2 linked regions of the Saccharobesus litoralis genome follow. The protein of the gene in region 1 interacts with the protein of each later gene in a pairwise test. Links are inferred from orthologs where the notes say so. Each region holds a gene or a part of one and is shown on either strand. Other genes may lie near its edges. The genes, in order: nth and aceE.

The links.
Region 2: the proteins of nth (region 1) and aceE interact in binary tests that used the Escherichia coli proteins (3 or more experiments, as listed by UniProt). The link is inferred for Saccharobesus litoralis from one-to-one orthologs.

The regions. Positions count from the first base shown.
Region 1 is NZ_CP026604.1:4,377,670-4,388,680, reverse strand. What follows is about bases 5,023-7,850. They hold nth (endonuclease III), read right to left. Parts: upstream 6,863-7,850; coding sequence 6,182-6,862; downstream 5,023-6,181. Other genes in these bases: C2869_RS16185 (electron transport complex subunit E), read right to left, coding at 7,315-7,850; C2869_RS16200 (MipA/OmpV family protein), read left to right, coding at 5,023-5,629. In the rest of the region: C2869_RS16225 (efflux RND transporter permease subunit), read right to left, coding at 1-409; C2869_RS16220 (efflux RND transporter periplasmic adaptor subunit), read right to left, coding at 424-2,178; C2869_RS16215 (TolC family protein), read right to left, coding at 2,178-3,563; C2869_RS16210 (DUF411 domain-containing protein), read right to left, coding at 3,563-4,042; C2869_RS16205 (hypothetical protein), read right to left, coding at 4,151-4,438; more of C2869_RS16200, read left to right, coding at 4,802-5,022; more of C2869_RS16185, read right to left, coding at 7,851-8,016; electron transport complex subunit RsxG, read right to left, coding at 8,013-8,660; electron transport complex subunit RsxD, read right to left, coding at 8,657-9,715; electron transport complex subunit RsxC, read right to left, coding at 9,718-11,011. UniProt on the Escherichia coli protein: DNA repair enzyme that has both DNA N-glycosylase activity and AP-lyase activity. The DNA N-glycosylase activity releases various damaged pyrimidines from DNA by cleaving the N-glycosidic bond, leaving an AP (apurinic/apyrimidinic) site.
Region 2 is NZ_CP026604.1:5,465,062-5,476,497, reverse strand. Bases 5,649-8,901 are described here. They hold aceE (pyruvate dehydrogenase (acetyl-transferring), homodimeric type), read left to right. Parts: upstream 5,649-6,031; coding sequence 6,032-8,701; downstream 8,702-8,901. Other genes in these bases: aceF (pyruvate dehydrogenase complex dihydrolipoyllysine-residue acetyltransferase), read left to right, coding at 8,714-8,901; pdhR (pyruvate dehydrogenase complex transcriptional repressor PdhR), read left to right, coding at 5,649-5,880. In the rest of the region: type IV-A pilus assembly ATPase PilB, read right to left, coding at 1-723; C2869_RS23055 (pilin), read right to left, coding at 843-1,283; nadC (carboxylating nicotinate-nucleotide diphosphorylase), read right to left, coding at 1,747-2,589; C2869_RS20955 (retropepsin-like aspartic protease family protein), read right to left, coding at 2,711-3,247; 1,6-anhydro-N-acetylmuramyl-L-alanine amidase AmpD, read left to right, coding at 3,291-3,845; beta-lactamase regulator AmpE, read left to right, coding at 3,973-4,818; more of pdhR, read left to right, coding at 5,119-5,648; more of aceF, read left to right, coding at 8,902-10,666; lpdA (dihydrolipoyl dehydrogenase), read left to right, coding at 10,885-11,436. UniProt on the Escherichia coli protein: Component of the pyruvate dehydrogenase (PDH) complex, that catalyzes the overall conversion of pyruvate to acetyl-CoA and CO(2).

The sequences.
Region 1 (11,011 bases):
CGACACCCGTGGCGTCTGGCCCTAACTGTGGCTTGGCACTATCGGGTAAACTAGACGCTACTTGGCTTAAGTATTCCAGCACTCTGCTGCGTGCCCAATATAAATCGGTGTCATCATCAAAAATGATGTACACGTAAGAGTCACCAAAAAACGAATAGCCGCGCACTGTTTGCGCCCCTGGAACCGATAACATGGCAGTTGTTAGCGGAAAGGTCACTTGGTCTTGTACCACTTGTGGCGCTTGACCTGGGTAACTGGTTTTTATAATGACTTGTACATCCGACAGATCAGGGATGGCGTCAACCGGCGTATTTTTTAATGAGTACAGTCCACCAAATGCAACAATCAGGGTAATTAACACCACAAAGAAACGATTGCCTACCGACCATCTAATAATTGATTCAATCATAATCAAATGTCCTATTAGTGATGCGAATGGTCGCTGTTAATATTGCTTTGTTCACTTGAACGAGTGTCAGGTGCCGGTAACGCAATTTCTGTGATAATTAGGTCATCTCGAACTTCAAACGTAAACCTGATCTCGTGCCCAGCTTTGAAGCCAGAAATATCTATATTGTCAGCCAATACATAGTCCAAGGTTGCTGCTGGTCTGTCCCATTTCTCTATTGCTTCTCGGCTAATATTTAAGGTGCGAGTGGATCCATCAATGGAGTTGATTGTGCCGTTGACTGTTGCTGTCGGAGCCTCGTCATTGCCAGCGTCAGGTTCAGACATAATATGAATGCCGGTAATTTCGTAGCCATCGTCTTCGGTCTTACTCACTTCAAAATGTAGAGTTTGTCCTGCTTGTAAAGCATTGGCATCGACGCCGCTACTTAAATTGAAATCCATGGTCATTTGTGGCCAGTCCCACGCCTGCACTGGGCCATGAGTAATATTGACCATTCCGTGATCTGCCATAACACTATTGACTTCACCTTCCATCCATACCGAATTTGGTACTCCATCGTGTGTCATACGCTTAAAGTCTGAGGTTTTGCTTGACTCAGAATCAATCAGAAATTGCGCGGAGGTAACTACAACATCGTCTTCGTTTAATCCTTGTAAAATCTCAATATTGTCGTGATCGACCCGACCAATATCGACTTCGATAGACTTAAACTGCCCATCACCTAAAGCCAGCACGACACGGTCTTGTTTACCCGTTCTGATCACCGCTTCTTTAGGGACTAAAATGGCGCTGTCAGCTCGATTAGCATGAATGGTGACTTGGGCAAACATATTGGGTTTTAATTGATAGTCAGGATTATCAAACTTCAACCTGACACGCAGCGTTCTGGTTTTGTTATTTAGTGTTGGGTATACATAATCAACAACTCCATCCCACTCTCGACGAGGCAAGTAATCAAGTGTCATTGAAACAGGCTGTTCTTCTTTGATTAGGGCTGCATCTCGTTCAAATATTTCAGCTTCCACCCAAACTTGATCAAGCTTAGCAATACTGAGCAATGTGTTTCCTGGCTTAACAAAAAAACCTTCTCGGATTTTTAGCCCGTCGACGACACCAGATTGGGGTGAATAAAATGTAATGCTCTGCTGAACTTTGCGGCTTGTTTCCAACTGCTCAATAAATTTTCCTGATAAATGTAAGGCTTTAAGGCGAGCTTTTGCGGCACTGATCAATGATTTATTGTTTCGACTTAGCGCAATAAGTAACTCTTCTTGGGCATTAACTAATTGCGGTGAGTACAGTGTATAAAGCGGTTGGCCTTTCTCTACAGGGTTCCCTGCGGCTTTTACGTATAGTTTCTCAACCCAGCCATCTACGCGGGGGTGAATATGAATAAGCTGCTCTTCGTCGTATTGGACATAACCCACAGTTGAAATTTCAGCATGCATGCTTTTCAACTCAACCTGTGAAGTACGAACCCCCAAGTTATTTACAACATGAGGGGAAATTTTAACCGCACCAGGCCCAAATTCATCTCCTGATGCTTCTTCATATACCGGTATTAAATCCATGCCCATTGGCGATTTACCTGGCTTGTCGCGCCGGTAGTTACTGTCCATTGGTGCAACCCAATACAGTGGCTTTTTCTCTGTCGATTCTGTTTGTGTCTTTGATGTAGAAGCTGGCTGCAAAGCAGATAATATACCTGCACCCACCACAGCCCCTACCAATGAAGCGATTACGGTTAATTTTAAATTAGCTGACATTATTCTGTTCTCTGTTTAGCTGTATGGGCAATGTGATAACTCGCATCGCTCTTAGCGAAAAAATAATTGATGCGAGCTAAAGCTTTTTGCACATCCACATCAATTTTTAAGGCTGCAATATTGGCGTTGAGCTGGGCAACTCGGGCACGAACGACTTCGGCAAAATCTCCGTCATCATTGGTATAAGCAATCAATGCTGCCTCTGCTTGATCTTGCGTTTGTGTTAAGATTTGTTGTTGATAACGAGCCTGGCGCTCAGAAAGGCGTTTGACATGCAATAACTCTTTTTCGAGCGAACTCAACATCGTTTTGGTCAACAGAAGCTTGTCTGTTTTAATTGACTCAGTCTGTGCAACTGAAGCTGCAACTTGTTTATCTTGTCTATTGTCAGTAAACAAGGGGACATCGAAAGTGATACCAACCGAAAATAAATCAGCTCTACTCGACCCGTTTGGTGCACTATCTCTGAGGCCATAACTGGCATTGACGCCCCACTGAGGTTTATATTGCTGTTTGGCTAAAGCCTCTCCTTGCTCTGCTGCTTTTTGTTTAACACCGATTGCTAAAATAGCTGGGTGCTTAGCTAGTATTCGAGCCAATTTATTGCGTGACAGTGGAGAGTCTTGTAACAATTGCGGATTGAATAATTGAATTTCAGGTAAGTGATTTTCAACAAGCAATTGACTTGGTTGCATATCATAATCAAACGCTGACGCTAAATTGTCCGCATCAAATCGATGTAACCATTGACTTAGTCTTGCGCGCGCTGACTCCAGCTTTTGTTGTTCAACACTATATCTATCTTCTAGTTGGGTAATTTCAAGTTGAGCACGAATAACGTCTTGCTGCTTTGTTTTACCTACTGCGTTGGCATAGCTCACCTTGGCAACATCCGCCATTTGTTCAAACAATGTCCAATCTTTTTTTATCAACTCAAGTGTACTTTGAGCGAGGTAAACATCTAACCATAGCCCAGACACTATGCTCGTTAGCTTCGCTTTTCGATCTTCACGCAATAATGGAAACTGAGTTGATTCTGTTTTCAGTTGCGCGCTTTTGATGGCGAGACTGTCTCCTCTAGGAAACATTTGAGACACACCAAGTTTGAATTGGGTCATGCCTTCTTGGCCTATGTCCCAGCTATCAACCGGCATATTTAGCAAACCAATGGATACTTTAGGGTCAGGCAAGGTGCCAGCTGCGACACTGGTATTTTCTAAGGCTGATTGTTTTAACTTACTACCATATAGCCAAGGATCGTTTGCAATAGCTTGCGATATCGCATCACGCAGAGCGAGTTTGGTTTCCGCTTTTACATGAGTAATAGACAAACTAACGCCAATGGCTAGCGCGTAAATCAATCGTAGCGGCTTCGTTATTTTCATTAAAATTGATCCTTATACTGATTTACCTTGGCATACACTTGACTGCTGCCATCCTTAAATAAAATCAGTACGTTATAGGGGGTAAATTTATTTCCAACTTCCATTCCTGGTGAGCCTAATGGCATAGCAGGCACCGCTAGTCCAATGGCATTTTCATGTTTTTCTGCCAAGAAACGTTTAATAAATTTAGCAGGGATATGACCTTCAAAAGCGTAGCCATTACGTGATATTGCCGTATGACACGAGCGGTATTTTGAGGTAATACCATATCGGTTTTTGACAGGACTAATATCACTATAGTCTTTGCTATGAGCAATAAAGCCTTCATCTTCAAGGTGAGAGATCCATTTTTTACAACAACCACAGGTTGGGGTTTTGTATACAAGTAGTTCGTTAGTAGGCACATTGTTTTCTTTTGCATTTGCGCCTGCTGATAACATAATCAGCGTGATCATGATTTTAAAATAGTTAGAAACCATATTTTGCCTCCAGAGCAACTGGATCCTTATACGTCAATCGACATTAAGGTGATAACAGGGAAATTAATTTAATGTGTGGCCATAAATTTTAGGCGCACTGATCCTGTGTTAGGCAAAAATGGGTGGGCGATATAGTGATTTAGCTGTATTTTCTAGCAATAAAGGCGTGTTAAAACTGATTTTTTCACTAGAAATAGGGAGTGATTCAAAGCCAAAGTTAGCATCCATTACAAACGAATTGGATTGGCAGAGGTTTGCAGGGCATTTGCAATCAGTATGAAGACAGGCGGAGGAGTTATCCATTGACGACATATCAACCATGTCGGCCATATGGTGACCATGATGCATAGTGTGGTCTTGCATTTGCTGATGTTCAGCGGAGGCCGTATTGGTCATATTACATACCATTGTTCCATATGCGTACGCTTGCCCAATAAGAGCAAGTGATATCACAAATGTAATAATCAATCGGTACAAAATATTAAATCCATACGTTACAAGGTCACTCTTAATATATTACATATGTTCTATGGTTGTAAATATGATTCAAGTCAACTATCGAAGGATAATGGAGTGCAATCATAGTTAGGTAAAGCATAAGTATTTGATTTCTAGTAAGTGCTTCCCGATATTTTTCCTACTAATGATTAAAAGCACTGCACCAATATATGATCCCTCAACTGAGATTCATCGTATCAGACGAACAAAATTCTGCAATTAGACTAAGATTTATACAGCGTTTAAGAGAAGGTTAGAAAAATGAAGAATATAACAGCCGTTTTCATAGCCATAATTGTTAACTGTTTTTCCATTTATACGGCGATAGCACAAGACAAGAATTCAGTTTTGGTTCCCTTACCCTCTGTTGATGACTTTACAAAAGGGGAAAATGGATGGGCGTTTGGGTTAGGAGTTGGTATTGAATATGAAACTGCTTATGAAGGTTCAGATGAATTTGGATTAGAAGTCCAGCCCGCTGGTGCAGTGCAGTGGCGAAATGGTGACCATATATACTACTTTGCAGGGGAAGCATTTGGCTGGAGGGGGCTTCTGTCAGATAATTGGTTATTAGATGCCTTAGTTGGGTTTGAAGAAGGCCGAGCTGAAAGTGACTCAGATGAAGGACGGCTTAATGGCCTAGGCGAACAAGAAGAAGCTTTTGAACTTGTGCTTCAAGCTCGTCGTTCTTTTACTTCTGATTGGCGCTATTGGTTAGTTGGTCGTTTAGTGACAGGTGATGAAGGCAATTTAGGTTTATTTGGCGCTGGTCGTCGTTTTGGTCATCAAACCGACGGTACTGGGTCTGAAATCAACGTGGTTGTTGTTGTTCATGACAGCGAATATGCCAACAAAGGTTTTGGCATCAATAAGTCTCAATCAGCTAATTCTGGCTTGAAAGAAACTAATCTCAGTGGTGGACTACGCTCAATTGGCATAGATTATAATTATCGGCACAATATCAATGATAATTGGCAAATCTTCGGCGAAGCCCTTTTTGAATACTTCAGTAGTGAAGTCAGAAACAGCCCTATTGCTCGCAGTAATTATGAAACTGAGGTAGGTATTGGGGTTATTTATATATTTTAGGTTACTTAATTTGAAACACGTAAATTAGTATAGGAACTCTGACAAAGCTTAAAAAAAGTAAAGGGTTACCAGACAAAGCCACAGGAAAGGTTATCGTACTAGGATCAGGCAAAAAATCAGTTGCGGTTCTTTCTCCTGCTGATGGTAACAAGATGACTGCTGATGTAGTGGCAGTGGATGGTGCAAAAGTGCTGGTTAAGATTAAAGAGCAAGGCCATCATTCAGTTACTGCTAGGGTTGCCTTTTAGCTCTGCAACAGAGCGACAATAGCTGCTATTAAAATATTTGCATGGTGTTAGTGAAAAGTACAGAGCTTCTTTAAACGATAGGCCAATTTCGATACATGAGCTTCCTAGTGATGTAACCATTTTTTGTAGTGTGACAAAATATTGTCACACTTTATAATTATTATATTTCAATAAAATCAATAACTTAAATTATTGCAGGCTTCCTGGTTTAAAATCAAAATCCATTTCCTTTGCGGGGTAGTGGTTCGCTCTAGTGCCTTGTGTTTATATAGTGAATATTTCCTTACGCTTTAACTTGGAATGGCTATTTATTCTTTTGGGCTTGCTCTTTTAAAACTTCGTTAATATAGCTTCGGCGACCATATTTTCTGGTAATAACACACTTATCTAAGTCAAAGCCCCTCGCTGGGCAATATTCACGACCATAGTAAATAATTTGTAAGTGCAGATCATTCCAGCGCTCCTTAGGGAAAAGGCGTTTACCATCACGCTCTGTTTGCTCGACGCTCTTGCCATTTGACAAGCCCCAACGATACATCAAGCGATGAATATGAGTATCTACAGGGAAAGCAGGAACGTTGAAAGCTTGAGCCATTACTACTGATGCGGTTTTGTGACCAACTCCAGGCATTGCTTCAAGATCTTTAAAATTCTGTGGCACTTCACCATTATGCTGATTAATGATCATCTCAGAAAGGTGCCAGATACCTTTTGACTTCATTGGTGATAAACCACATGGTTTGATTATTTCTTTTATTTCATCAATGGTCATTTTGACCATGTCATAAGGATTATCGGCTTTTGCAAATAGCTTAGGCGTGATTTGGTTTACACGTTCATCGGTGCATTGAGCAGATAGTAATACAGCAACTAATAAGGTGTATGGATCTTTGTGATCAAGTGGAATAGGGACCTCAGGATACAGCTCGTCAAGGATCTCGATGATTGCCTGAACTTTTTCTTTTTTACTGATAGATGTACTCATGCTATTAACCTTAAATCCCATCTACTTTTATTATTTTTAGGCCAGCCAAAAGCTGTATTTAATACAACATTAGCGGTTTTACGTCCCACACCAGGTAAGGCCTCTAAAGCAGCGCGATCTTCAGGTACTTCGCCACCGTGTTTTTCGACTAAGATTTTACAGGTTTTGTAGGTGTTCTCGGCTTTTGAATTAAACAGGCCAATGGTTTTGATATATTCTTTGATCCCTTCAACACCTAAATCAAGCATTGCTTGTGGAGTATTCGCTATAGGGTAAAGTTTGCGGGTGGCTTTGTTTACGCTGACATCGGTTGCTTGTGCTGATAACAATACCGCGATGAGTAACTCGAATGGACTGTTAAATTCGAGCTCGGTCGTAGGGTTAGGGTTTGCGTCGCGTAAACGGGTTAAAATTTCTCGACGTTTTGTATTATTCATGGCTCGAATTTTTGCTTAAGTTTCAGTTGTGACGCGAGCGCGTTCAGTTTTGACTTTTTGTTCTTTTTGCGGCGCAAATAAAGACTCTATACGGGTTTCTAAGCGATTTTTAATGGCGATTAATAATCCTAACGCAATAAATGCGCCTGGTGGTAATATCGCTGCTAAGAAAGCTTCTTCGGCTTGAAATAGGGTGATTTGCCAATTAGTCGCAATTTGACCAAATAACAAATGGCTGCCAGCTAATAAAGTGCCGTTACCTAACACTTCGCGAATGGCGCCTAAAATAACTAGAATCGCAAGAAATCCGAGTCCCATCATTAAGCCATCCCAAGCAGCGAGTTTTACGTTATTTTTAGAGGCGAACGCTTCTGCGCGGCCGATAATGGCGCAGTTGGTGACAATAAGCGGGATAAAAATGCCCAATGTTTGGTACAACTCATAGGTATAGGCATTCATTAACAGCTGAACAACTGTCACTAATCCGGCAATAATCATAACAAACACGGGTATGCGGATTTCATTCGGTACCCAGTTTCTGACGATAGATACGGTTATGTTAGAGCCGATAAGTACAAATAGGGTGGCAAGCCCTAAACCTAAACCATTAACAACTGTATTGGTAACCGCCAGTAACGGACAAAGCCCTAACATTTGTACTAAGGCTGGGTTGTTTTTCCATAATCCTTGCCAGCTAATTTCACTGAGTTGATTCATTTTGTATGCTCACAGTTACTCGGCAAATTAAATATTCTTTGCTTGTTATTGGCAAACCAAAGGCTAGTGCGTTTTACACTGTTTACCACGGCTCTTGGTGTGATCGTTGCGCCGGTAAATTGATCAAATGCGCCGCCATCTTTTTTAACGGCCCAAGCTTGTAGGTTATTTTGCTCAATGGTTTTACTACGAAAATGAGTGATCCAAGGCGATTTGGCTAACTCAATCTTGTCGCCGAGACCGGGTGTCTCTTTGTGTTTAATGGTTCGCACCCCTAAAATGGTGTTGTCCATATCTAAGGCGACTAGTAAATCAATACGGCCTGAGTAACCATCTGGGGCTATGCTTTCAATCGCGGCAGCAACGGCTTTACCTTTGTCTGATTCGCTTTCTTTATAACGGGCGCGAAATATTTTTATCGTATTGCCATTGCTATCTATGTCAATAACACAGTCTGTACTGGGCTGATTGTTGTATGTGTCAGGAGAGACTATTTCGTCTAAGTTTTTTTGTGTCGCGAGTTTTTGTTGTTTAGCAATTTCAGGAGCCGTTAACAAATGAGTTAATGTGACCAAGCCTGTAGTTGCAATAGCAAACCCTGCGAGAATGAAACTTGATTTTTGCATTGAATGACTGATTTTCATGAGCGACTCCCGTGGCCAAAAGTACGTGGCTGGGTGTAGTAATCAATCAAGGGGACTGCCATATTGGCTAATAATACGGCAAAAGCTACAGCGTCTGGATAACCGCCAAATTGACGAATAACAAAGACTAAAAAGCCACATAGCGCACCAAATATTAGGCGACCTTTATCGGTGGTAGATGCTGAAACCGGATCGGTTAATATAAAAAATGCGGCAAAACAAGTCGCACCCGAGGTCATGTGTAACAACATTGAACCTGTGCCGTCAGGACTAATCGCTTGCGAAATTAAACTAAAAATAGCTAATGATATTAAAAAGGATAGCGGTATTTGCCATTTTATTATTTTTTGTTTAAGTAAGACCACACCACCTAATAAAAAAGCTATGTTGACCGCAAACCAACCTTGCCCTAAGCCGTTGCTAAATACATCTTGCTTTATGATTTCTTGGTAGGTTAAGCCTTGGTTTAAGCCATTGCGCACAGATTCTAACGGCGTTGCCATTGTCACGCCATCAATGCCTGAGCGAATTTGTTCTAATGAATAGCCTTGAGCGGTATAACCGCTAAATACCACTGACACATAATCTGAAAAGCTTAACGGGATGGTGATGAGATCGGTAGGGGGGATCCAACCTGTCATGGAGACAGGAAAGGAAATCAGTAATATGACATAACCGGCCATAGCTGGGTTAAACAAGTTTTGACCGAGCCCGCCATAGGCTTGTTTGACTAGAGTAATAGCAAAAACACTCCCTATCACACCTATCCACCAAGGGGCTAATGGCGGTAAACAAATACCCAGTAATAATCCAGTGAGCAGGGCAGAGTGGTCGTTAATAACCTGTTTAACTGGGCGCCCACGTAATTGACAACATATCGCTTCCGCAACTATGGCACTGATGATACAAATGAAAATTTGAATTAATACACCGATCCCAAAGCAGTACCATTGGGTAATAACACCTGGAATACAGGCAAGGGCTACCCAACGCATGATATTGGCCGTTTTATTTGCGCGGCGTGTGTGAGGTGAACTGGCTAATTTAAAACTCATAGTTAATTCTTGCTCTGCTCCTGAATTCGCTTCGCTTTAGCTTTTTCAATGGCTGCTTTTATACGTCTTTGTTGCTCAGTCGGCTCATTTACTTCAGCGGTCCCATTTGGCACATTAGGCTCAGATGACACATTCGGCTCAGGGCTGTTTGATGCAGGTGTTAGTTGGCTTGTCTCAGCTTGTTTTTTGGCCTTTGCCTTAGCTATTGCAGCTTGAACACGGGCTTTTTTATCGTCTTCAGATAAGTCAGTGTTGTTGCTAGATGAAGTATTTTCAGCTTGGGATGTTACAGGCTTTGCAAAATCAGTTGAGCTTTGTTCAGCTAAACGCTTTGCCTTGGCTTTTGCTATCGCGGCCTTGGCTCTCGCTTGAGCTGATGTAACTGATTGATTTTCGTCTTTGCTTAGCGCCTCGGTTTGTCCAACTTGAGATTGTTCAACGTGAGAGGAGGCTGACTGAGTTGCGTTATCTGCGTTTTGTCTTTTGGCTTTAGCACGAGCGATGGCTTGTTGTGCTTTTTGTTTGATGGCCGTTTGCTCTTCTACTTCTGCATCTTGCTCTGATGTCGGGGCGCTGTTGGTTTGCTGTGCTGCTTTTTTGGCTTTTGCTCTAGCAATAGCGGCTTGCGCTCGTGACTTAACATCAGATTGTTCAGCTTGTGGTTGAGACTCAGGCAGTTCATCATGTTTTGACGTTTTAGTTGACGTGCTGCTTGTTACAGGGTTTTCGCTTGCTTGTTGCTCCTGCAAGCGTTTTAATTTCGCTCTTTCAATGGCCGCTTTGGCTTTGTCTTTTGCCGTTAACTCAGATGTATCTGGCGAACTCGTTGGTTCTTGGCCGTTATTTTTCTGCAATCGTTTTGCTTTAGCTCTTTCAATCGCGGCTTGCGCTTTTGATTTCGCGTCTTGAGGCGGTTGATTGTCATTTTTGTTTGTATCTGCAGTTGCCGTATTGACTGAGTTGCTATCTGCCTGTTTGCCAATGGTTGACGGCGCTTGTTGAGTTGACGCTTTTTCAGTAGACGCGTTCTCAGAAGAAATCTGTTCAGTAGTGTCGTTGGTTTGATTAGTTTGTTGCGCTTTTTTGGCTTGCGCTCGTGCTAGTGCCGCGGCAATCTTGTCTTTGGCTGATTGATCACTATTTAAGCTTTGCTTTCTTGCATCAGCCGCCTGTTTGTGTTTTGCCATGCGTTCTTGTTTGTCGCGTTCTAAACGCTCGTTACGGGCTTCAAAACGTTGCTTAGCAATGTCGGCTTTGCGTTTTTCTTCTTGTTCAATTCTTATATCGGCTTTTGCT
Region 2 (11,436 bases), 1.1 Mb from region 1 along the record:
CGACATAACCTTTAAGCGCGCGGCTAATCGTGAAGATAAATTAACCGGTGGCGAGGCGATTTCATGTAACACACCATCAATACGAAAACGAATGCGGTATTTGTGCTCGTACGGCTCAAAGTGTAAATCGGATGCGCCTTTTTTAATCGCGTCTAATAGAATTTTATTGATGTAAACGACGATCGGCGCGTCATCTTGGCCGTCACCAGCATCATCGTCTTGGGTTTTATCTTCGCTGACTTCAACGCCTGTTAGTTCTTCTTCATCAAAGTCATCCAGTCCTAAGCCGTCATCATGTTCAAAAGCAGCTTCAATTAATTGGCCTAACTTGCTGGCTTCAACACAAATAAATTCAGCACCCATGCCAGTGCTAAACTGGAAATCTTCTAATGCTGTGTAGTTTTGTGGATTAACCGTGGCTAAATATTGTGTGCGACCGCGGGTAAAAATAGGTAAGCATTGGTGCTTGTTGACGAGCTTTTCATTAAGTTTGTCAGGATCTAACTGGTTTTTATCAAAATGGCTTAAGTCAAAAAAAGGCACTTGATGAAAGCGACTTAAACTGCGAGCAATTTCATATTCATTGACATGATCGCTGACTTTACACAAGGCTTGAATAAAATCGATATTATGTTTGACATCATCGTTTTCAGATATTTTATCTGCCAACGCCTCATGAATAAGGCCTGTACTGGTAAGAGAATGGATAAGGTTGCGTTGCATTGGGCTAGTAATGGTTTGAATGGTTCCTTGTATGTTACTTTACACTGAGAAATGAAAATAAAAAATAGCCGTATCTTAAAATACAATACGGCTATTGATATTAAATTTTTAATTAATCTTTAGGCTGCAGAGCAATCAGTATCCGCAGTTTCTGTACGAGCCCACGATATTGTTCCACCAGAGTATGTTGGAGTGTAAGTTACTCGAGTATCAACAGCTGTTTTACTGTCAATTTTACCACCAATTGATATCGCTCCGTTTAAAACGGCGATACATCCCACATTGCTTCCAGAAATACCATCAGTATCATCTGCTGGAATACTTCTTGAACCGCCGTCACAATCATCTTTTGAACCACCAGAAGCTTCTTCGATTTGAATACAACTGATAACAAGAGGTTTTAAACCATCTGCAATTTTATCCATTTCTGTTGTTTTTGCATCTTGTACATAATCATCGTAAGCAGGAACCGCAACAGCGGCTAAGATACCGATAATCGCAACCACGATCATCAATTCAATTAAGGTAAAACCCTTTGATTGTTTTTTAAAGTTTTTCATATCCGTTAGTTCTCCAGTTGGTTAATTAGGCGAAAACCTGTTGCCTGCACTGTGAGCGAGGCAGGCAATCCACCCAGTTAAGCGCTTGTGTAGTACAGGTTAGTAAAAAGCTTAGTCCATGCGTTTAATAGGGACAAGTTTCATTTTGCTGAAAAGTGTGACCCGCTTAACTATCTACATAAATAAGCTTACCTAAGTTAACGTCAGCAACTGATTTAACTTAAGCTGGGCTTAAGTTTATGTGATCCATCGCACATAGGTAAAGTTAAATTACTGTTGTGATTAGATTTTTTTGCCTGCTTGAGGGTTTTATAAAACCCTAGTTTTTTAACGTTTGTAGGGCCGAATTTATGCTGGCGAAACCAGCCCCATGTAGGGCCGGCTTTACGCCGGCGAAAAAATACGCAATGTTAGATTGAGGTGTTCTTTTTTGGACTTTAGCGTTTGGTGGGGGTGAACCCCATTACAGGCTCAACCGTAGACTCAAATCCACAGCCTGCACATGTTTAGTCAAAGCGCCGCTAGAGATGTAATCAACGCCTGTTTGAGCGTAGCTGGCGATGGTGTCTAAGGTAATATCGCCAGACACTTCAATTTTAATTTGCCCGTTGGCAATGGCAACAGCTGCGGCAATTTGCTCTGGGGTGTAGTTGTCGAGCATAACAATATCGGCGCCGGCGGTTAACGCTTGCTGCAATTCATCATTGTTTTCAACTTCGACTTCAACCGGTTTGCCAGGTGCTATGTTATGAGCTTGTTTAACCGCGTTGGCAATTGAGCCGGCCGCGGCAATGTGGTTTTCTTTAATCAGAAATGCGTCAAACAAGCCAATACGGTGATTTTCGCCACCACCGCATTTAACTGCGTATTTTTGCGCTAAACGCAAACCGGGAATGGTTTTACGGGTATCAAGTAGTTTGGTTGACGTATGAGCGATTTTTTCTGCGTAAGTCGCGGTTAAAGTCGCAGTGGCAGATAAGGTTTGTAAAAAGTTCATGGCGGTGCGTTCACCGGTTAATATGTGTTGCGCATTACCTTTAAAATAACAAAGGGTAGAATTTGCCTTAACTTTATCGCCGTCTTTAACTTGCCATTCTACTTCCACCTTAGCACCTAACTGTTTAAAGGTTTCGTTGACCCAAGCAACACCACATACTATACAGTCTTCGCGGGTTATCAACTTGGCTGTGGCCGTATTGTTTGCAGGGATCAGTTGCGCGGTAATATCAAGTTTTGGATCCATTGCACTTAAATCTTCGATAAGAGCTGCTGTTACTTGTGCTTGAATGGTTTGTTGTAGATCCATGATTTTTCCAATACTTGATAATAGGGTGCGGCAAAACGCGCTATTTTAGGTCAGAGGCAAAATTTTTTCGACCAAAAGTTTTAATCTCGGCATTTTATTGGTATAGGTTTTGTTTACTGGATTAGTATTGGCGCAAGGTAAGGGTATCGCCACGTTGGCTAAACTCCAAGCGCTTTAAGGCGCTCATACCAAGCAGTATTTCCTCACCTTGCATGTGTGGGTTAATATTGCCACGTAAGTTACGTAAACGGATTGAACCCAACTCTAGTACGTCAATGCTGGTTTGATAAACGATAGCTTGACCATTAGCAGTATTAACTATGCTTTCAGGCCCATAACGTAAGCCAATACGTTGCGCGACTTTTTCTGGTATCGAAACATGAGTTGCGCCCGTATCTAATAAAAACAGAACCTCTTCATTATTAATCAATCCATTAGCCAAGTAATGGCCAGCGCGATTACGTTTTAATATGACTTGATTGCCTTGTTCAGTGGAAAAACTATCTGGGTTTTGGTTTGGGTTGTACTGTTGGTCAATATAACCTTGGAAAAATTGCATCAAGAGTAGTAAGCCACAGATCCAAGCGGCATAATACATCCACTTGCCGACTTGCTTCGTGGTATCGCGCGGTTGTTGGTTGTCATCAGATTGCATCATTAATTCACTTGCAGCCATTTAATAAAAAGATAAGGCGGTTCAATTGTCTCTATATCTTGTTGAAAATCATATCCTTAAACCCGCCAGTATTAAAGTATCAAACCACTTTAATCCGCGCCCCGATGAGCAGGATATTAGCTTGTTGGTTATTCACAACATCTCGTTACCCGCTGGGCAGTTTGCAACGTCTTACGTTGAAGATTTGTTTTTAGGTCAATTAGATATCGAGGCGCATCCTAGTTTTGTAGATTTGCAAGGGCTTAGAGTATCGGCTCATTTATTTATTCGCCGTGATGGCGAGGTGATCCAGTTTGTGCCTTTTAACCAAAGAGCATGGCACGCAGGTGTTTCCAGTTTTGCAGGGCGAGAAAACTGCAATGACTTCTCGATAGGAATCGAAATGGAGGGCACAGATGATTTAGCTTATACCTCAGAGCAATACTCTGTATTAATTGCCGTAACGGATGCGATACAAAAAGCTTACCCTAAAGTGACTCATGAGCGTATTTGTGGGCATTGCGATATTGCACCAGGGCGCAAAACTGATCCTGGTAAGGCTTTTGATTGGCAGCGCTTTTTAAGCGCACTAGAAAAATAAATATAACTCAGCTTTATTTTTCATAAAGTTTTCAAGCGATTAAATATAACAGCCGTTATACTTGATAAAAATAAGTGTCCATCATGCGATGTGGCACAGACAATAGCAAGTTCATTAAGGATGCAAAATGATACTACTTAGCTTGTTTATCGTTATTCTACTTGAGCGTTCCCATTCATTGCTGGGTATTTGGCACTACACGCATTATTACCAAATGTATGCAGAAAAATTAACCGCCAAAATTAGTTTGGATGACGCCCCAAAAGCTAATCAAAATACTGTGCTGTGGATTTTACTGCCAGTCGCGGCTGTAGCTCTTGTCCAGTCTTGGTTAGGTAATTCCCTATTTGGCTTAACCTTTGCGGTATTCGTGTTATTTGTTTGTTTTGGTTGTCCTCAATATCGTAGCTGTTATAAGCAATATTTAGAAGCGGCTAATCGCGGCGACCTAGAAGCCTGTGATCTTTACGCGAATGAATTAGGTTTACGTCGTTGTCAGCAAGGCATGCCGCAAGAAAGTGTCGGTCAAACCTTAATTTGGTTGAACTATCGTTATTATTTGGCGGTGATTTTTTGGTTTGCTGTGCTTGGCCCATGCGGTGCAGTATTGTATGTTTTTGCTCGGCATTTAGCGGATCAAACCTGTCAAAATGAAAATCAGCAAGCGGTTAGTGAAGTGAGCCAACGTTTTATGTTGGTATTGGATTTTATACCTTCGCGCATTGCAGGGTTCGCCTATTTATTTGTTGGTAATTTTAGCCAAGCGTTAGGCATATGGTTGCAAGACTTAATTAAGCTCGAGATTGGTGCTCGTGAATTTGTGACGCGAGTTGCTGTTGCTGCGGAAGAAGTTGATGCACCAGAGCATGACTGCATTACTGAGCCTTGCTTGTTAGTTAAACTGGCCAAACGAGCTGTGCTATTTAGCGTGGCTTTAATTGCTGTGTTAAATTTGATGGGAATTATTAACTAACCCCCTCCTTGTTGTTGCATCTATTTCTTATTCTTAATTCTTAATTAGTGCCAAATATGATAAAAGGCGGGAGGACACACCCGCCTGAATTATTTTGGTTACTTACTGCCTAAGCATTTTTGCAGATTAATCCTGCAGTGTTTTTCTCATAAAACGTTCATAAAATGATCATCCGATCTGTTGACGAGAAATTTGGCATCGCCAAAATTATCAGCTATAGTATTGCGCATTAAATGGTAATACCAATTACCCGCTTGGCATTGATAGCTAATTATAATTTAAATAAGTCGTGTAAAAACCTTGAGTTTTCAGAGAGTTAAACAGCCAAAGTTGGCTGACGTGATACAAGAGCAACTGGAGTCTATGATTCTGGAAGGTAGCTTATTGCCTGGGCAAAAGTTACCTCCTGAGCGAGAACTTGCGGTGCAATTTGATGTTTCTCGCCCCTCTTTGCGTGAAGCCATTCAAAAACTTGAAGCCAAAGGTTTGGTTACACGTCGTCAAGGCGGTGGTACTTTTGTTAATGAAAACCTACAAAGTAGCCTTTCTGATCCTTTATTTGAATTAATGCTGGCTAAGCCTGAAAGCCAATTTGATTTATTAGAATTTCGCCATGCTTTAGAAGGTATTAGTGCTTATTACGCGGCATTGCGTGGCACCGATGCTGATTTTGAACGCATTAAGCAAAGTTTTGAAGCCATTATCTCCTGCAATGACAGTATGCAATCTGACCAGATTGAAGCCATTTTTGAATTTTTCCTAGCGATTGCTGAAGCGTCGCATAATCTGGTTATCTCTCATCTTGTTAATGCCATGGCGCCTTTGCTCAAACAAAGTATTGAGCGTAATTACCGAATTCTGACGTCCAAGCCGGATGTAGCCCGGCAGGTGAATGAAGATCGTGAGTCTATTATGAATGCGATTATTTCTGGCAACCCGATCCAAGCTAGAAATGCCTCGCATCATCATTTGGCTTATATAGAAGAAACCTTATTGCAGCTAGGTGCTGAAGACACGCGTAACCAACGCATGTTAAGGCGCTTGCAGCAAAACCTTAAATAGTTTGAATGAACAATTCTCAACAGCTGACTAATCAAGTACAGCATGGCTAAGTTTTTTATAAAGCCTTTAAGCTTATTGGAGAACTTAGCTTTGCTGTATCTGATTGAATTGGAAGTTGAGAATTCAACGCATAACAAATAAGGAATACCAGATGTCTGACATCCTTAACAAAGACGTCGATGCAATCGAAACCAATGATTGGATTGAATCGATAGAATCAGTTTTACAAAACGAAGGCCCAGAGCGTGCGCACTTCTTGATTGAGCAATTAATCGAGACGTCTCGTCGTAACGGTGCTCACATGCCATTTGATGCCACTACGGCTTATTCTAATACTATCCCTGTTGGCCAAGAGCCAGCTATGCCAGGTGATCGTGAATTAGAAGCGCGTATTCGTGCGGTTATCCGCTGGAACGCGATGATGATGGTTGTGCGTGCTTCTAAGAAAGATTTAGAGCTAGGCGGCCATATTTCGTCTTTCCAATCGTCAGCTATGTTGTACGATATTGGTTTTAACCACTTTTTCCGTGCTCCAAATGAAAAAGACGGCGGCGACTTAGTTTATTTCCAAGGTCATATCTCACCTGGTATCTATGCGCGTTCTTTCGTTGAAGGTCGTTTATCTGAAGAACAATTAGATAACTTCCGTCAAGAAGCCTTTGCTGATGGCCTATCTTCTTACCCACATCCGAAATTGATGCCTGATTATTGGCAGTTCCCGACGGTATCTATGGGTCTAGGTCCAATGCAAGCTATTTACATGGCTCGCTTCTTGAAGTACTTAACTGATCGTGGTTTAAAAGACTGCTCAGAGCAAACGGTATACTGTTACTTAGGTGATGGTGAGATTGATGAGCCAGAATCATTAGGTGCTATCGGTCTTGCTTCACGTGAAGAGTTAGACAACTTAGTCTTTATCGTTAACTGTAACTTACAGCGTCTTGATGGTCCTGTACGTGGTAACGGTAAAATCATCCAAGAATTAGAAGGCACTTTCCGTGGTGCTGGTTGGGATGTGACTAAAGTCGTTTGGGGTCGTTACTGGGATGCACTTCTTCAGAAAGACACGACTGGCTTACTACAACAGTTAATGGATGAAACCGTTGACGGTGAATACCAAAACTTTAAAGCTAAGGGCGGCGCTTATACGCGTGAGCATTTCTTCGGTAAATACCCAGAGCTTAAAGAAATGGTAGCTAATATGTCTGATGAAGACATTTGGCGTTTAAACCGTGGTGGTCACGATCCACAAAAAGTTTACGCAGCCTACGCTAAAGCGAAAGCGACTAAAGGTCGTCCAAGCGTTATTTTAGCTAAAACCGTTAAAGGTTACGGTATGGGTGATGCAGCTGAAGGTAAGAATATTGCGCACGGCGTTAAGAAGATGGATTTAGATGCAATCCGTCATATGCGTGATCGTTTCAATGTTCCAGTTTCAGATGAAGATTTAGAAAAATTACCATACTACCGCTTCCCTGAAGACAGTGCTGAATACAAGTACATGATGGGTCGTCGTGAAGCACTTGGTGGTGTTATGCCAGTGCGTCGTGAAAATTCTTCAGTTGAACTACAAGTTCCTCAGTTAGACGCTTTCAAGGCGACTACTGACGGTTCTAAAGGTCGTGAAATTTCAACGACTATGGCGTTTGTTCGTGTTTTAACTGCATTGTTAAAAGATAAGCAAATCGGTAAGAACATTGTTCCTATTATTCCTGATGAAGCACGTACTTTCGGTATGGAAGGTTTGTTCCGTCAAGTTGGTATTTACGCTCACGAAGGGCAAAAATACACGCCACAAGATGCTGACCAAGTTGCTTACTATCGTGAAGACAAGAAAGGTCAAGTATTACAAGAAGGTATTAACGAACTCGGTTCAATGGCTTCTTGGGTATCTGCAGCGACTTCATACTCGCATGCTGACTTACCAATGATCCCATTCTACATCTACTACTCAATGTTTGGTTTCCAACGTGTTGGTGACTTAGTTTGGGCGGCAGGTGATTTACAAGCACGTGGTTTCTTAATTGGTGGTACTGCTGGTCGTACAACACTTAACGGTGAAGGTCTACAGCACGAAGATGGTCACTCGCACTTACACTTTGGTACGGTTCCTAACTGTATTACTTATGACCCAACTTATGGTTATGAGATCGCAGTTATCGTTCAAGACGGTATCAAGCGTATGTACCAAGACAACGAGAATATCTTCTACTACCTAACTGTAATGAACGAAAACTACGTTCAATTACCTATGCCTGAAGGCGTAGAAGAAGGTATTAAGAAGGGTATCTACAAGCTTGAAGCGGTTGCGGCTAAGAAGCCTACAGCAAACGTTAACTTATTATCTTCTGGCGTTATTCTTGAGCGTGCGCGTGCAGCTGCACAAATTCTTGCTGAAGATTACGGCATTAGCTCAGACGTTTATTCTGCAACTTCATTCAATGAATTAGCGCGTGACGGTTTAGATTGTGAGCGTTGGAACATGCTTCACCCAGAAGCTGAAGAAAAAGTGCCATATGTAACTGAAGTACTTAAAGATGCTGCGGGTCCAGTTATTGCGGTAACTGACTACATGAAGCAATACGCTGATCAAATCCGTGGTTTTGTACCAACTGATTACCGTGTATTAGGTACTGATGGTTTCGGTCGTTCAGACAGCCGTGAAAACCTACGTACTCACTTCGAAGTTAACGAATACTACATTGTAGTTGCAGCGTTATACGAATTAGCTAAGCGTGGCGAAATTGAGAAGAAAGTCGTTGCGGAAGCAATTGCTAAGTTCAATATCGATGCAGATAAACTTAACCCACTTTACGCGTAATAGGGGAAAGGAATAATGGCAATTAAAGACGTTTTAGTCCCTGATGTGGGCGGTGATGAAGTAGAAGTTATCGAACTTTGTGTCGCTGCTGGCGACACTGTTGAAGCTGAAGATTCACTGATCACTGTTGAAAGCGATAAAGCTTCAATGGATATTCCAGCGCCTTTCGCTGGAACGGTAAAAGAAATTAAAGTAGCAGTTGGCGATAAAGTATCTGAAGGTACTTTAATCGTAACAGTTGAAGATGCATCTGGCGCAGAAGAAGCACCTGCGGCACAAGCGCCAGCGGCTGAAGCACCTGCAGCGGAAGCAGCGCCAGCTCCGGCTGCCGCTCCTGCAGCTAGCGCGACAATCGAAGTCACAGTGCCTGATATCGGTGGCGATACTGATGTTGAAGTTATCGAAGTATTGGTTGCTGTTGGTGACGAAGTTTCTGCAGAAGATGGCCTTATCACGTTAGAAACTGATAAAGCGACTATGGATGTTCCATGTCCTGCTGACGGTGTAGTTAAAGAGCTTAAAATTGCAGTTGGCGACAAAGCTTCTGAAGGTACGCTGGTATGTATTCTTGAGACAGCAGGCGGTGCTGCTGAAGCACCTGCGGCACAAGCACCTACAGCACAAGCACCAGCTGTTGAAGCAGCCCCTGCAGCAGCGGCTCCAGCTGCTGCGAGTGAGTTAGTTGATATCGCTGTTCCGGACATTGGTGAAGATGGTGAAGTTGACGTTATCGAAGTTTTAGTCGCTGTTGGTGATGAAATCGCTGAAGAAGACGGTTTAATTACGTTAGAAACTGATAAAGCGACTATGGACGTACCTTCTTCACACGCCGGTGTGGTAAAAGAGGTTTATGTTAGTACTGGCGATAAAGTTAAAAAAGGCAGCTTAGTTGTTAAAGTTGAAGCTAAAGGTGCAGCGCCTGCTGCGGCTCCAGCTCCAGCGGCAAGTGCGCCAGCACCAGCTGCTCAAGCACCAAGCGCAGCGCCAGCAAAACCTGCGCCTACCGCTAACGTTGAACCAGCTAAACCAAGCAAGAACGTGCATGCTTCTCCATCTGTTCGTCGTACCGCACGCGAATTTGGCGTTGATTTAAGCTTAGTGCCAGCAACCGGTCGTAAAGGTCGTATTCTTAAAGAAGACGTACAAAACTGGGTTAAAGCTGAACTAGCTAAGCCGAAAGCGGCGGCGGGTTCTGCTTCAGGTCCGATCCCTGAAAATGTGCTTGAGATCGTGCCAGTTAAACCAGTTGACCACAGCAAGTTTGGTGAAATTGAAGTTAAAGAACTAGGTCGTATTCAAAAGATCTCTGGTCCTTTCTTACACCGCAACTGGGCGACTATCCCTCACGTTACGCAATTCGACGAAGCGGATATCACAGAATTAGAAGCGTTCCGTAAAGAGCAAAATGCTTACCATGCTAAGAAGCAAACTGGCTTGAAGATCACGCCACTTGTTTTCGTTATGAAAGCAGTAGCCAAAGCGTTAGAGAAATTCCCTAACTTCAACTCTTCTCTTTCAGATGATGGTAACAGCTTAATCCTTAAGAAGTTCATCAATATCGGTATAGCAGTAGCAACACCGGGTGGCTTAGTGGTTCCAGTCATCAAAGATGTCAACAAAAAAGGTATTGAAGAGCTTTCTGAAGAGTTAATTGTAACTTCTAAGAAAGCGCGTGATGGCAAGCTTAAAGCGGCTGATATGCAAGGTGGTACTTTCACTATCTCTAGCTTAGGTGGCATTGGTGGTACTGCATTTACACCAATCGTTAATGCACCAGAAGTTGGTATCTTAGGTGTTTCTAAGTCTGACTTTAAACCTAAGTGGAATGGTAAAGAGTTTGAACCACGCTTAATGGTTCCACTTTCATTATCTTACGATCACCGCGTGATCGATGGTGCTGAAGGTGCTGCATTCTCAACTGAGATTGCCAACAACCTTACTGATTTACGTCGCTTGGTTCTGTAAGTTGCCTTGAGCGCAGCGAAACGCAACATTTGATGGTTCATTGAATGTTGCGGTGTGATTCGCTTCGCTCATGACACCCTACAAATAAAACGAATAGCGGCTACAAATTGTATGAATGGTAAATTAGCTATTCATACAAGAAATGAATAATTAGATTGGGTAGAATTTGGACTATCATTTGTCGTCTACTCAACACAGAAATGGAACATGAGGATCTCATGAGCAATACAGTTAAAACTCAAGTAGTTGTACTAGGTTCTGGCCCTGGTGGTTACTCTGCAGCTTTCCGTGCTGCTGACTTAGGCTTAGACGTTGTACTAGTAGAACGTTTCAGCACTTTAGGTGGTGTTTGTCTAAACGTGGGTTGTATCCCTTCAAAAGCTTTATTACATGTTGCTAAGCACTTAGTTGATGCGCAAAACATGGAACATGAAGGTGTTAAATTCGGTAAGCCTGAAGTTGATATCGACACGTTACGCGCTCACAAAAACAAAGTTATTAGCCAATTAACTGGCGGCTTAGGTGGCATGGCGAAAATGCGTAAAGTTAACGTGGTTAACGGTTACGGTAAATTCACTGGTGCTAACACTTTAGCGGTTGAAGCTGAAGATGGTTCAGTAACAGAAGTGACTTTCGACAACGCGATTATCGCTGCTGGTTCTAAGCCTGTTAAATTACCTTTCATTCCACATGAAGATGCACGTATCTGGGATTCTACAGACGCATTAGAAATGCCATTTATTCCTGAGAACATGCTTATCTTAGGTGGT